DNA from 2 places in the Anaerobacillus alkaliphilus genome. Region 1 is predicted to be linked to the other one. Evidence: riboswitches for the same ligand, from Rfam matches in the RefSeq annotation. Region 1 holds a riboswitch; the other holds the start of a gene.
What was found. A riboswitch is a leader RNA that binds a small molecule or an ion and turns the genes downstream of it on or off. The one in region 1 is predicted to bind cobalamin.
Positions count from the first base shown of each region.

Region 1 (7,548 bases):
GCCTTGTAAAATCCCTTCTCTTATCGCTCTACCCCAATCAGGATTAAATTTGTCGTTAGCAAATCTAATAAGTTCATATAAGTCACCGTCTTCAACTGGGCCAAATGTAAATCCCTCAGAAACACGCTTTTCTTTTAGTTCAATTACATCTTCTGGTATCTCGCAACTCAAGAGTGAATAATCCATCGCAATTGGTGAATATAATCGTGAAAAACCCATGCTCTTTAGAAATGCAAAACCTGCAGGATATGTCTTTTCATCAATCCCAGGCAGTAAATAATTCGGCGCATATGAAGCAAAAAAAACACTCGTTCGACCGGCATTACGCAGAAAATTACAAGCATCCTCTAGTAATCTTGATCCTACCTTCAACTTTTGATAGTTTCGATCCACAAAGAAAAAAGGAATCCAGCCATTATCCAACTCTAAGTCAGTACCATACATAGGCAATAATCTCCGTACTGCATAGACAACCCCAACTAGTCGATCATTGGAAAACGCTAAACGCAAACCTTCAGGATCAAAATTAGCGTCAAGAAGAACAAGATTTCTGAAACGTTTTTGATTGATCGGGTCCTTTGGTAAACAAAAATTCCACAACGTGACAATACTCTGCTCATCTCCAGCCTGATATTGACGATATTCTAACTGAGTGACCGTTTTTTCTTTCATAACGAACCTCTCCTTTTTATCATTTATATTTCTTTAAATTCCTTTAAATGATATTTTATTTTAAGTTAATTATATATTTTTTAAAATAAAATTACACTATTTTTCTACTAAAATTTACTAATATTATGGCATTCCTTAGTTTCCTACTGGGACTTTTGAACGCATTCTACAAAAAATAAACGGATACCCAACACAACTAAACCAGAAGGTCATAGTATGCTTATAAATTAAACGTAGGCTAAATAGTCATTTTACGTAAACTTAAATGACGGAGGCGGTTGTTAAACCATGGAGTATATACAATCATTGAAGGGTAGCACTTGTTGGGTTTATCAAGGAGGAAATGAAACTAGTTTCGGAAAAATCGTCGATACAACTGAAGATTTTATGGTCATGCATACAGAATCCGATGAAATTATTTACTATAATATTGCACATGTGAAAACGATTTGTGAAGATTCTACTTTGCGTTTCGTTTCACTAAATTGCTTTGAAAACAATGAACCAGAGTATGTACTGGCCAAAAACCTACATGAACTCCTCGATAAGCTCAAATATCGAAGTGTACGTATCAGTAGTGGCCAAGACGTAAGAACTGGTATGTTAGTTGAAGTAAAAGAGGATTACATTGGTATTTTCACAGAAGAAGATGGAGTTACCTTCTATACTAGCAGCTATATTCATAGTATAAGTGAACCAAATAGAAGCGCATCCGATATTACTTATCAGGAAGTAGAATTTCAAACATTCCAACCAATGAATAGTCAAATTATTGGAAAGAACTTCAATCAATTATTAACCAATTTAAAATTTAGTTGGATTAATATTAACAGAAATAGACTAGATCGGATTGACGGTTTACTTGTTGAGATCTATGAAGATTATCTAACATTAATTCAAAAACAAATGGTCATTAGAATTCCAATCAATCAGATCAGGAATGTTAGCTTTGCCGGTGTAAGTATTTTAAAGGAGGAAAGCACTATTAATAGTGAACTAGTAATTGCGGACGACAGGGATAGCATTCGTGATGAAAACCTATTAAGTCTAAGTAGCGAAACTAGTAATGAAAGTCATGAAGTCAAAAATAATAGCGAGGAAGATACCCAAGAGATAACAGAAGATGTTGCAGATGAAGAGTCTAGTAAAAAAAAACAAGTGAATTAACTGAACAACTTAAATATAAAAACGTATTCTATTTTTACTCGATATCTTCTCAAGGCAAGACTGAACACTTTACCAAACCTATCAAAGCATGCTGAGTAAAATAGCACCTCCAACTTCTAAAAATGGAGGTGCTTTTCTATTATTTTTACAGGTCATCAAACCCGTTATCAACAGATACCTTTGTGTATTGACGTGACTTCTGTTCGAAAAAGTCACTTTTACTGCTGTTTACATCTTCATAGGCTTTAATCCATTTCATTGGATTTGTACGGTACCCCTCAAACGGCCTCTCAATTCCCAATTCATTGACTCGTTTATTCGCGATAAATTTGATATAGGATTCTAAATCCTCCATTTGAATACCAGAAATTTTTTCTCCAATAATATGACGACCCCATTGGATTTCCAGCTCAGCAGCTCGCCTGAATGTAGCTTGTACAAACTGGTCGTTAGCTTCACTATTTAATTCAGGATACTCTTTTCGTAGTTCTTTAAAAATATTTGAAAATAAATAAACATGCAACTGTTCATCACGATTAATGTAATTGATCATTGTCGAAGTTGAAACCATTTTCTGATTTCTTGCTAGGTTATAGAAGAAGCTAAAACCAGAATAAAAATTTAGACCTTCTAAAATCACATCATAGACAATCGACTCAAGCAATGTTTGAGGAGTTGGATCATTGATAAAACGATTATAACCTTCAGCGATAAAATCATTTCTTTCTCGAAGGATTGGATCATGCTTCCAATACTCAAAAATCTCATCTTGTTTTTGTTTATGAACAACGCTAGATAAGACATAAGAATAGCTTTGATTGTGGACTACCTCTTGAAAAGCTAGTACCGTCATTAATGCTGATAAACTAGAGTCTGTTAGATATCTCGCTACATGCATGGAATAGTCTGTTTGAATACTGTCTAAAAAAGCTAATAAACCAATAATCTTATTGAATGCTTCTTTCTCTACTAAACTTAATTTTTCATACTGTTTGATATCTGTGGACATGTTGATTTCAAACGGTGTCCAGAAGTTTGCTAACATATTTTTGTAGAGTGGATAAGCCCAAGGGAAGCGAACATCATCCCAGTTTAAAACATTTGAGCTTTGGCCATTAATTATGCCTGTAGATGCATTTGGTGCGGTTACATCATATAATTTCCTCGGGTGTAATGTGGTCATTGACTCATCCCTCCTAACTAGAACAACTTTCACAATCGTCTAACTCTGTAGCTGTTGATCGAACATAATAGGTTGTTTTTAGACCTTGTTTCCAAGCTTCTATGTGTAGGTCTAATAAGTCCTTCGCTCGAACCGTATTTTTTACATATAAATTAAATGAAATGGCCTGATCAATATGTTTTTGTCTTGCTGCATTCTGTTTAATGCTCCAGTGTTGGTCAATGTTATGAGCAGATTTATAGTACCAGGTAGTCGTTGCATTCAAATCAGGTGCTGTCACTGTAATTTTATAGTTTTTCTTTTCCTCAGAGTACTCTTTTTTAAAGATTGGATCGATAGAAGCAGTAGAGCCAGCGATAATCGAGGTTGTTGAATTTGGCGCCACCGCTAGCAAATAACCATTGCGAAGGCCGTATTGCTTCACTTCCTCTTTGAGTTCCTGCCACCTATCCGTTTGGTAGTTCCTAGCTTCAAAGTATTGGCCATTTTCCCAGTCAGATCCTTTAAATACCGGATAGACACCCTTTTCTTTGGCCAATTCTAGACTTGCTTTAATAGAAAGATAATTAATTTCTTCATATAAAGCATCTGCAAACCGAACTGCTTCCTCGGACTCCCACTTCACTTGTTTAATAGCCAAAAGATGATGCCAACCAAATGTACCCAAACCAATGGCACGATATTTTTGATTTGTTAACTGCGCTTGTGGGACATCAATTTTATTAAGGTCGATCACATTATCAAGCATTCGTACCTGGATAGGAATTAGCCGTTTTAGGACATCGTCAGTAACTGCTTTTGCAAGTGAAATGGAACTTAAGTTACAAACTACATAATCACCTGGCTGTTTCGTTATTACGATATTTCCATCTTGAGTCACTTCTTCCTTCACCAAAGTTGGACTCATGTTTTGCATAATTTCAGTACAAAGATTCGAACCATAAATCATCCCGGCATGTTTATTGGGGTTAAGACGGTTGACCGTATCTCGATAGAACATATACGGTGTCCCTGTTTCTAATTGTGAAACCATCAGTCTTTTCATGATTTCAATCGCAGGAATAGCTTCTCTAGAGAGAGCATCAGTTGCGATACATTCCTCATACTTAGTCCGAAATGTTCCTTCACCTTTTTGCTCATCAAAATAATCCTCTAATGAAAAACCCATAACTTGGCGAACTTCATGTGGATCAAATAGATACCAATTCTCTCGGTTTTCGACTTTCTCCATAAAAATGTCTGGAATACACACGCCAGTGAATAAGTCATGTGTTCGGAAGCGCTCATCACCGTTGTTTAGTTTGGCATCTAAAAATGCCAATATATCTTTATGCCAAATGTCTAGATAAACTGCAATCGCTCCTTGACGCTGTCCCAATTGATCGACGCTTACGGCCGTGTTATTAAGCTGTTTCATCCAAGGTAATACACCTGAAGAATTGCCTTTAAAGCCTTTAATTGAAGAGCCCTTTGCCCGTATTTTCCCTAAATATAAACCAAGTCCACCACCATTTTTACTTACCGTTGCGGCATCTGTATTACTATCAAATATGCCTCGCAAACTATCATCCACTGTATCTATAAAGCAGCTAGATAGCTGTCCATAGCTTTTCCCAGCGTTGGCTAGCGTAGGCGTTGCTACCGTCATGTAAAGATTGGATAATGCCCAGTAGGCCTCTTTGACATATTGTAATCTAAATGATTTTGGTTCCTTACTCAGTAGTGTCATGGCAATGATTAAAAATCGTTCTTGTGGTAATTCATATAAGAGTCCTTCATGCGTTCTCGCCAAATAGCGGTCTGCCAAGGTTTTTAATCCAATGTATGTAAATAAATGATCATTTTCAGGAAGAATAATTTTCTCTAACTCGTGAATTTCTGTTGAAGAATAATCTTGTAGTAAATCACTACGGTAAATGCCCTTATTAGTAAGAGCTACTATTAAATCATGTAATGATTGATAGGCTTGTCCACCTCGATTTTTTTCAATTTCTTCATACAAGTCTAATAGATATATTCTTGCAGCAACATACGTCCAATTTGGTTCCTCACTCGTCACTCTATCAAGTGACTCTAAAATTAATAAGTGCAAGACTTTTTCTTTTTCGACGTTATCTAATAATGTATTTATCTTTCCTTGGAACGAAATCGTATCCAGATCAGGATACTGCCTCAAAATTCCTTGTAATTCCTCTTCCCAACTAATTCCTACCTTCATAGTTGTAACCACCTTTCAGTTATACCAAAATAAAAACCCCTTCATCAGAGAAGAGGTTAAAAACGGTACAATGCTTAACAAAGGGGTCTGCGACTAGAAAGATACATAGATCCCCGTACCGTTCCTAGTCCCAATCCCCGAAGACGAAGAAACTTGGAAAACAGGCAGGTCTCCTGACTTATGCTTCTTCCTACTCTGAGCCTTCCCATATAAGTACCACAAAACGTGACGTTCTTATACAGTGGTTTTCTCATTTCGTCCACATTTACAGTTGCGGGGACAGTTTCGGACTTTCACCGAATTCCCTATTAAGTCTATAAAACTAGACACCTGTATTTCCAAATCATATTCACTTTTATCCATATACAGTCATAACTCAATTGCCACGCACTATATATTGTAGTTGTAATTTTATCCTAGGAAAGAATAAATTGCAATCATTTATTTTTTACTAGAGTCGAATGAGGAAGAATTTAGTCAGTTTTACACTGACTAGATGCTTTTCTTATTGATAACAACTTTATGACTGCTCCAAGATTTCGCGCAGTGTTTTTTACATTTTCGTATCCGTTTTCGAGTGCTTCTTCTAGCGATACAACACCTGGTACGATACTAAATACCGCATCAATGCCATGCTCATGAACATTTCTATAGTCGTTTGTTAAACTTCCGGCTATTGCAATAACTGGTACACCATGTTTTTTGGCAGTTAAGGCTACGCAAGTAGGTGTTTTCCCATGTATTGTTTGATGATTAATTCCACCTTCGCCGGTGATGACTAGGTCAGCGTCCCGAACTGCATCTTCCAAATTCGTTGCTTCAATCACTAGATCTCCACCACGCTTTAGTTCAGCAGACAGAAAAGCGAGTAGTCCAGCTCCTAATCCTCCTGCAGCACCGGCGCCTGGAAGATGCTCAATGTCTTTTCCTAGATCACGTCGAATAATAGCAGCATAGTGAGCTAAGTTGTAATCCAACTGAAGAATTTGTTCAGGTGTAGCCCCTTTTTGCGGTCCAAAAATTGCCGAAGCTCCTTTTGGGCCTGTTAACGGATTATTGACATCACAAGCGACGACAATCTTTACTTCTTGTAAACGGGGATCGAGGGAGAAGGCATCAATTTTGGCTAACTTTTCTAAACCCATACCTCCAAGAGGAATTTGATTTCCTTTTTCATCAAGGAGATTGGTTCCAAGAGCTTGTAACATCCCAGCTCCCCCGTCATTAGTGGCGCTTCCTCCGATACCAATGATCATTTTCTCTACACCCTTATCCAACGCAACCTTAATTAATTCTCCTGTTCCCCAAGTCGTTGTATGCATTGGGTTTCTTCTATCAAAAGGTACTAAGTGAATACCTGATGCAGCAGCCATTTCAATTACTACTGTTTTGCCATCACCTAGTAAGCCATACGAGGCTTGAACTGTATTTCCTAACGGGCCAGTAACAGTGGTGGTTTCAATTGTCCCCCCTGTTGCATCTACTAATGATTGAACAGTGCCCTCCCCGCCATCAGCCATTGGTATTTTTACTAAATGGCTATTGGGTAACACTTCTTTTAAACCCTCTTCAATTGCATTAGCTACTTCTAATGCTGTTAAGCTTTCTTTAAAGGAATCAGGTGCAATAACGATCTTCATCTGAAAACTCCTCCCCTATCTGCAATAAGAGACTACATATACTCTTCAACTAATTCAAAGCATCTTTCTTTCGTAATTCGGGCTTGTGTACTAATATATTCTAATGACTCCATCGTTCCTCCTTCAAAAACCTTTGATCTTTTCTTTGCCTCTTCATCTCTATATTTTATCCACCCTCGTTGTTCTTCCCTTAGCTTTGTCATTTCACTCTGAGGTAATCGATTTCAAGTGCGCTATAGATTTCATTTAAAGCATCATCCCATTGAGTGAACTCCTCACTTTGAGCCTGGATCATTTCTAATTGAGTTACAGCTTGTGAGTTTTCAGTTAAGCTATTTTCAATATCATTAAGTTTTGTTAGATAGTCTTCTTTTATATTGGTCTCAGGTTGGTCATGAATAATGCCTACGAGCGCACGATCTTCACCTATTTTCTCAAATACAAGTCGAAGACTACGCCAACCCATTCCATTAGGGCCTGCTTCAATATGATAATCAACGAAGTCATGGCTCTCTCTAGGATAGACTGCAGTCAAGTTCTCTAGTGAGCTATCTTGCCCAAGTATCTGATTTAATGCAACTTCTGCATTCATGAAGTCTACACCGTATACATAGTTTTTATAATATTCTTCATTTGTTAACTCAATCTGCTGATGTAAGCTAGATGAG
Region 1 covers NZ_QOUX01000023.1:51,496-59,043, forward strand. Annotated here, with positions in the region: gene DS745_RS06125 (GNAT family N-acetyltransferase) at 1-672, opposite strand, end outside; gene DS745_RS06130 (hypothetical protein) at 961-1,839, shown strand; gene DS745_RS06135 (ribonucleotide-diphosphate reductase subunit beta) at 1,985-3,022, opposite strand; gene DS745_RS06140 (ribonucleoside-diphosphate reductase subunit alpha) at 3,036-5,240, opposite strand; cobalamin riboswitch at 5,387-5,589, opposite strand; gene DS745_RS06145 (glycerate kinase) at 5,714-6,880, opposite strand; gene DS745_RS06150 (lysozyme inhibitor LprI family protein) at 6,913-7,083, opposite strand; gene DS745_RS06155 (lysozyme inhibitor LprI family protein) at 7,080-7,548, opposite strand, start outside.

Region 2 (7,548 bases), on a different contig from region 1:
CGATAAAGTGGAAGAAGAAGAGAAAAAAATGTAGAATAGTAATGTAAAGTGTAGAATGGCGGTAATGATGCTTCCAAGTATGAGGTACCTTCATTCTACATTCGTGTTTTCATTTAAGGAGGTAATGTAAGTGGCTCAATTAAGTAGTAATCTCTTATTAACAGCCTTTTTTCTTTATTTAGCGGCTACTATCTTTTTTGCTGTATCGCTAACAGGAAAAAAGTTTAAGAATAAAGCAGGAGAAGAAAAAAATAAGGCTGGTTTGTTAGGATATATTACGGCAGTTTTGGCGTTATTATTTGCTCTTGGTTATTTTTTCACACGTTGGTATGTAGCAGGACATGCTCCAGTAAGTAATCTGTTTGAGTATACAACTTTCTTAGGGATTATGATGTCGTTGGCATTTGTTATTATCTATCCAATTTATAAGGCCGATGTACTGGGCTTTTTCTCAATGCCAGTCGTTATGCTAATTATTGCATATGCATCGATGTTCCCTAGAGAAGTTTCACCACTTATCCCAGCGTTACAAAGTATTTGGTTAAAAATTCATGTTATTACAACGGCTTTAGGACAGGGAATTCTAGCCATTGGGTTTGCCGGTGGTCTCATTTATTTATTAAGAGTGATAGATTTTAAAAAGAATGATAAGCAAGTAAAAGCAATTGAATTTGTGATGTATTCAATTATAAGCTTAGTTGGTTTTATTCTAATTACTTCTACATTTAATGCCTTGAATTATGAAGCTCAATTTACTTACGTAAACGAGAAGGGTATTGAATCAGAGATGGTTTATCACCTACCTCCAATTGTAGGTCCAAATGAATATGTACTTTTAACAGAAGACAAGATGTCTCCTTTCTTTAGTGTTCATCCTAATATCAAAAGTGGTGACTTAAACACAGTTATTTGGTCTTTATTCACTGGCTTGATTTTGTATTATTTAATAAGACTTGTAACGAGAAGAAAAGTAGGAGAATTGTTTCAGCCATTACTACGTGGAGTTAGTCCACAAGCCGCTGATGAAATAAGCTACCGTGCGATTGCAATTGGGTTCCCAATTTTCACGTTAGGTGGATTGATTTTTGCGATGATTTGGGCACAGATTGCCTGGACTCGTTTTTGGGCTTGGGATCCAAAAGAAGTATGGGCTTTAATAACTTTCTTATTTTATGCAGCATACCTACACCTTAGATTATCTCGAGGTTGGCATGGAGAAAAGTCAGCTTGGTTATGTGTTATCGGTTTTGCGATTATTATGTTTAACTTAATCTTCGTTAACTTAGTTATTGCAGGTCTTCATTCATATGCATAGGACAAAAGCTTCAGGATAAAACCTGAAGCTTTTTTAAATTGTTGAAAATTTTATATTCCCATGATTTTTCATTATTGTGACCAAAAACCAAACACTGCTGTTAATTGACAAATTTATATAGTCAAAAATAGATGTTATGTTAAAATATATTATTATGTAACATACTTATAGTAAGTATAGGTTATATTGTACTTTAATGTTTGAGGGGGAGTTTTTTTATGTCAAAAGAAGCAAAAGTTCTAGTCGTCGATGACGAAGAACGTATCCGCCGTCTTTTAAAGATGTATCTTGAAAGAGAGAATTATGAGGTAGATGACGCAGAAAATGGAGAAATTGCACTCCATATGGCTGTTGAAAATAATTATGATTTAATCTTATTAGACATTATGATGCCTGGCATGGATGGAATTGAAGTTTGCCAAGAAATTCGCAAATCAAAGGCAACACCGATTATTATGCTAACAGCAAAAGGTGAAGAAGCAAATCGTGTTCAAGGTTTTGAAGCAGGTACTGACGATTACATCGTTAAACCATTCAGTCCAAGAGAAGTTGTCCTTCGTGTCAAAGCGTTACTTCGTAGATCTTCATCAACAAAGTTTTTACAAACAGAAACATCTTCAAAAGATGTATTAGTGTTTCCGCATTTAACAATTGATAACGATGCTCATAGAGTTTCCGTTGATGGAGCGGAAATTAGTTTAACGCCAAAAGAGTATGAGTTGCTTTTCTATTTAGCTCAGTCACCTGATAAAGTGTTTGCTCGTGAACAGTTGTTGAAAGATGTTTGGAACTATGAATTTTTTGGAGACTTACGGACAGTTGATACTCACATAAAACGTCTCCGTGAAAAGTTAAATCGCATTTCGCCAGATGCTGCAGCGATGATTTCAACTGTATGGGGTGTTGGGTATAAATTTGAGGCAGTGAAAGAGTAATGTTCTGGCGAAGTGTCGTTGGAAAGCTTTGGTTTACGTTTTTATTGTTAGTATCGGTAGTTTTAACGGTACTAACAATTATGCTTTTGCAGTATTTTGAGAAGTTTCATACCGATCAGGCAGAAGAACAACTTACAAATCACGCGGTAATGATTGCTTCCATTTTAGAAGAATACGAAACTGAGGAAGCGGCTCTTTCAACAACACAGCGAATCATTGATAACTATGCAATGAAGCTATTGTTAGTGTTAGATGGTGATGAGTTTTGGTATTATCCAAACGAGAATGATAAAATTCCAGTTGAACTTTTTGAGACAAATCCAGAGTTACTAAAGGTAGTTACTGATGGTGAGGTAATTATTACAAGAGGTGACTTTCCTTTTTATTCAGATGGGGAAGAAATTCATAACGAAGTATTAGTTGTCGGTATGCCTATTCAATTGGTACAAAATCGAACGGGAGTACTTTATCTCTATCAATATTTAGAAGTTGTTGAAGAAGCATTAACCCAAACAAAAAATATTATATTTTTAGCTGCAGGAATTGCGATTGTGTTAACAACTATTTTTGCCTTTTTCTTATCCACCAGAATTACGGCCCCACTTCGTAAAATGCGACAAGCTTCTTTAGAAGTCGCAAAAGGTAATTTTGATACAAAAGTACCTATTTTAACAAGAGACGAAATTGGTTCTCTAGCAATGGCATTTAACCGTATGGGTAGGGTCTTAAACACGAACCTAACTGCTTTAAATCAAGAAAAAGAACAGCTATCGAGAATTCTGAGTAGTATGGCAGATGGTGTTATTACCTTAGATCGAAAGGGATGTATTGTAGTTACAAACCCACCAGCTGAGCAATTTATTCAGGCTTGGTATTTTGAACAGAGTTTAAAGAGTGGGGATGTAACAGATGATCTACCTGCTGCGATAAAGAAATTGTTTCAGCAAGTTGTTGCACTAGAAAAAGAACAAATGGTAGAAGTAGACGTACAAGGTCGTACATGGGTTGTACTAATGACGCCACTTTATGACGAAAATTTCGTTCGTGGGGCAGTAGCAGTACTCCGAGACATGACTGAGGAGAGGCTACATGATAAACTTCGAAAAGATTTTATTGCAAATGTTTCACATGAATTAAGAACTCCAATTGCCATGTTGCAAGGCTATAGCGAGGCAATAATCGATGACATTGCTGGTTCTGAAGAGGAAAAGAAAGAGATTGCTCAAATCATTTATGATGAGTCTCTAAGAATGGGGCGCCTTGTAAACGAACTTCTTGACTTAGCAAGAATGGAAGCTGGTCATATTCAATTAAATATAGAACCTGTAAATATTCGAGAGTTCTCTAGAAGAATTTTACGCAAATTTCAAGGGTTGGCTAAAGACCATAACATTGTGTTAAAGGCCGAGATTGCCGATGTGGAAGAGGTAATCATGGTTGATCCAGATCGACTTGAGCAAGTATTTACTAATTTAATCGATAATGCGATGAGACATACTAGTGATCAAGGCTCAGTAACACTAGCTGTTTCGCCACTTAGAGAAGGAATTAAAGTAGATATTCGTGATACTGGTTCTGGTATTCCTGAAGAGGACTTACCATTTGTGTTCGAACGTTTCTATAAAGCGGATAAAGCTAGAACGAGAGGAAGGTCTGGAACAGGACTTGGACTAGCTATTGTAAGAAATATTGTCGAGGCCCATGGTGGTCATGTCTCAGTACACAGTAAGTTAGGAGAAGGTACGACATTTTCCTTCTTTATCCCTTCGAAAAATGAGGAATTATAGATTTTTAGAAAGAATTAGATTGTTTCTTATGAAACATTAACAAATAAAATTGCTAACTTAAAATAAAAAATTCCCTTAGGGGAATTTTTTATTTTTTGGCATCCTTATATATCTCACGCATAACATGTGCTAATTCTGGTACAATTAATTTCGTCATGGCTAGCTTTACAGCACCGCTTGATCCTGGCATCGAGAAGACAGCTGTTGCGCCACGAACTCCAGCAATAGCTCGGCTTAAAATAGCAGCTGGGCCAATATCTTCTGCGTAACTTAAGTATCTGAATATCTCTCCAAACCCTGGCATTTCTTTATCTAACATATCTCTTACAGCTTCATATGTAGTATCTCTAAATGTAATACCTGTTCCCCCATTAAGTAGAACTGCTTCTACCTCGGGACGTTCTGATGCTTCTCTAATAAGTGATTGAATTTGAGTGTATTCATCTTTCACAATATGATAGTCGATGACATTGTAGTTGCCGTTTGCCTCTAATAATTCCCTTATAAGTTGACCACTCTTATCTGTTTCTTCAGTTCGAGTATCTGAAACAGTAATAATCATACAACTAACCGTTTTGGGCGCTTCTTTCCGATGTTCTTCTACTCCCATCGATAAAACCTCCTATAAAATAAACTAAATACATGTAGAATTATACCATAATTTGAAAAAAGAAAACAAAATGGTCTTCTCAAACTAGGATAATTATGTATAATGGGAATAGTAAATCAATAATGTATTCTTTAAGGTCACTTTATTAAAGTAAAGTGTTAAAAGGGAAGTTGGTGTAACTCCAACACGGTCCCGCCACTGTAAACGCTAGAATGTTTTGTAAGTCCACTGTCATACTTTGATGGGAAGGAAAAACATTTGTTAATGCGTAAGTCAGGAGACCTGCCTTTAAGAAATAATGTGAAACCTTCGAGGAAAAGGGGAAGCAGTTATGTACATAGTTATTAGTGACTTTGCATATATCTGACTACCAAAAAGTTCCCATTGAAGGGAACTTTTTCTTTTTTTTACTTATTTTTTTCACCAAAAAGATTGGATTAGTCATGTAAAAGCAACAATGTAGTTTTTCTGACTGAGTTTTATCCTTGTTATTGAATTACATCCAAACACAAGAAAAGGGGTATGGAAAAATGAAGAAATGGATGCTTTTACTAGTATCACTATTTTTAGCAGCTACCGTAGTATTAGGCTGCACGAGTCCAGAAGAAGGAAAGCAGGAGGAAGCGCCTGCGGTAGTTGACGCAGAAAAAACGGAAGTAGCAGATCAAGAGGAAGTTGTAACTACTGAACAATTTCCATTAACCATAACTGATGCAGTTGGTAATGAAGTAACTCTTGAGTCACAACCAACTAGAATTGTTTCACTTATGCCTAGTGTTACTGAAACTTTATTTGCTGTTGGTGCAGGAGAAAACGTAGTTGGTCGAAGCGATTGGTGTAATTACCCTGCTGAAGCTTTAGATGTAGCTTCTGTTGGGCAAATGGAGTTTGACTTAGAAACATTGTTATCTTTAGAGCCTGATTTAGTTTTAGCTCATGAGGGTGGGTTGTATGCTGCAGGGGACAAGTTAGATCAAGTTCGTGCTGCTGGTATTCCTGTAGTAGTTGTAGGTAACTCAGACTTATTTGAAGAAGTATACGGAGCGATTGATATTGTTGCAGTTGCAACTGGCTTCTCTGAAAATGGTCATCGAATTATTAGCGATTTAAAGGCAAGCTTTGCTGAAATTAGTCAAAGAGCAGCCGAAGTCAAAGGTGAAGAAAAACGTAAAGTATGGCTCGAAATTGATCCTACTCTTTGGACAACAGGTAGTAATACATTTATGCATGAGATTTTAGAAACAATCAATGCAACAAATGTCGCTAGCGGAGTTGAAGGTTGGGCTCAATTCTCTGAAGAAGATGTAATCGTATTAAATCCGGATATTATTGTTACTACGTACGGTTATTATGTTGAAAATCCGAAGCAACAAATTCTTGAACGTGCTGGTTGGGACTCGGTATCAGCTGTACAAAATGAACAAATTTTTGATGTTAATGCTGACACATTATCAAGACCAGGTCCTCGTTTAGCTGAAGGAGTAGGACAACTTGCAAAACTTATTTACCCAGAAGTTTTCAACGACTAGAACCTTAGTTCCTTACATTATTTCATTTGTATTATTAATTATTGCGTTATTTATAGGAATTTCAATAGGGAGTGTCTCAATTCCTATTTGGAAAATACTAATGGTTATTATGGGAAAGCTATTTTATAGTCCATTCCTAGAATTAGTTGAACCAATGTTAGTTAATATTATTTGGAATATACGTCTCCCGCGAGTGCTGTTAGCTATGTTAGTTGGCGCTTCCTTAGCTCTTGCGGGAGCAGCTTTTCAAGGTTTTTTAAAAAATCCATTAGCTGATCCTTATACATTAGGGGTATCATCAGGTGCTGCATTAGGTGCAGTATTTGTTCTCTTCTTCGGTATTTCGTTACCTTTTGTTGGAAAAATGACGTTGCCGATTGTCAGTATTCTTGTTGGTTTTCTTACATTGCTTTTGGTCATTTCCTTTGCAAAAGTCATTCACCGACAAATGTCTGTAGAGACTATTATCTTAACGGGTATAATCTTTAGTTCATTTTTGGGATCTTTGATATCATTAATGATAGCTTTAACAGGAGAAGAACTAAGACAGATTATTGGTTGGCTCATGGGCAGTGTTTCAATGCGAGGATGGGAGTATGTAAAATTACAGGTCCCATTTTTTATAATAGGTACGTTATTCCTATTATTTAATGGGCGAGAATTAAACGCACTAAGCTTCGGTGAAGAAACAGCAAAGCATCTTGGTGTAAACATACAGGCAAGGAAATTGCTCATTCTAGTAGGAGCTTCATTGTTAACTGGTTCAGCAGTGGCAGTGTCAGGAACAATTGGATTTGTAGGTTTAGTTATCCCGCATTTGGTAAGATTACTCTGGGGAGCAGACCATAAGCATTTATTACCATTAGCTTGCATTAATGGAGGAGCTTTTTTAATACTTGCAGATTTGGTAGCGAGAACAATTATTGCGCCAACAGAAATTCCAATAGGTGTCATTACAGCATTAATAGGTGGTCCCGTTTTTGGGATTATTTTATTTAAGGCAAGGAAAGTTTAAGTAGTTGGAGGTCAACATGTTATTACAAGTGAATGGTTTATCTGGCGGGTACAATGGGTTAAATATCATAAAAGACATCTCTTTCTCGTTACAAAAAGGTGAAGTATTAGGAATTCTTGGTCCTAATGGTAGTGGTAAGACAACTTTATTAAAATTATTAAGTGGTTTATTACCTGTAAATAATGGGGATATTTTCTTAAATGACCGACTGCTCGAATCATATTCTTCGAAAGAACTTGCTAGAGAAGTTGCTGTTCTACCTCAAAATACTGAAACGTCCTTTACGTATTGTGTAGAGGACATTGTTTCATTAGGGAGATATCCATACCAACGAGGAATGTTCAATACGAATAGTAA
Region 2 covers NZ_QOUX01000001.1:60,909-68,456, forward strand. Annotated here, with positions in the region: gene resB (cytochrome c biogenesis protein ResB) at 1-34, shown strand, start outside; gene ccsB (c-type cytochrome biogenesis protein CcsB) at 131-1,315, shown strand; gene DS745_RS00355 (response regulator transcription factor) at 1,534-2,250, shown strand; gene DS745_RS00360 (ATP-binding protein) at 2,250-4,037, shown strand; gene DS745_RS00365 (MogA/MoaB family molybdenum cofactor biosynthesis protein) at 4,126-4,647, opposite strand; cobalamin riboswitch at 4,765-4,951, shown strand; gene DS745_RS00370 (ABC transporter substrate-binding protein) at 5,178-6,176, shown strand; gene DS745_RS00375 (FecCD family ABC transporter permease) at 6,139-7,191, shown strand; gene DS745_RS00380 (adenosylcobinamide amidohydrolase) at 7,208-7,548, shown strand, end outside.
Region 2: another riboswitch for cobalamin. It lies ahead of DS745_RS00370 (ABC transporter substrate-binding protein); the one in region 1 lies ahead of DS745_RS06140 (ribonucleoside-diphosphate reductase subunit alpha).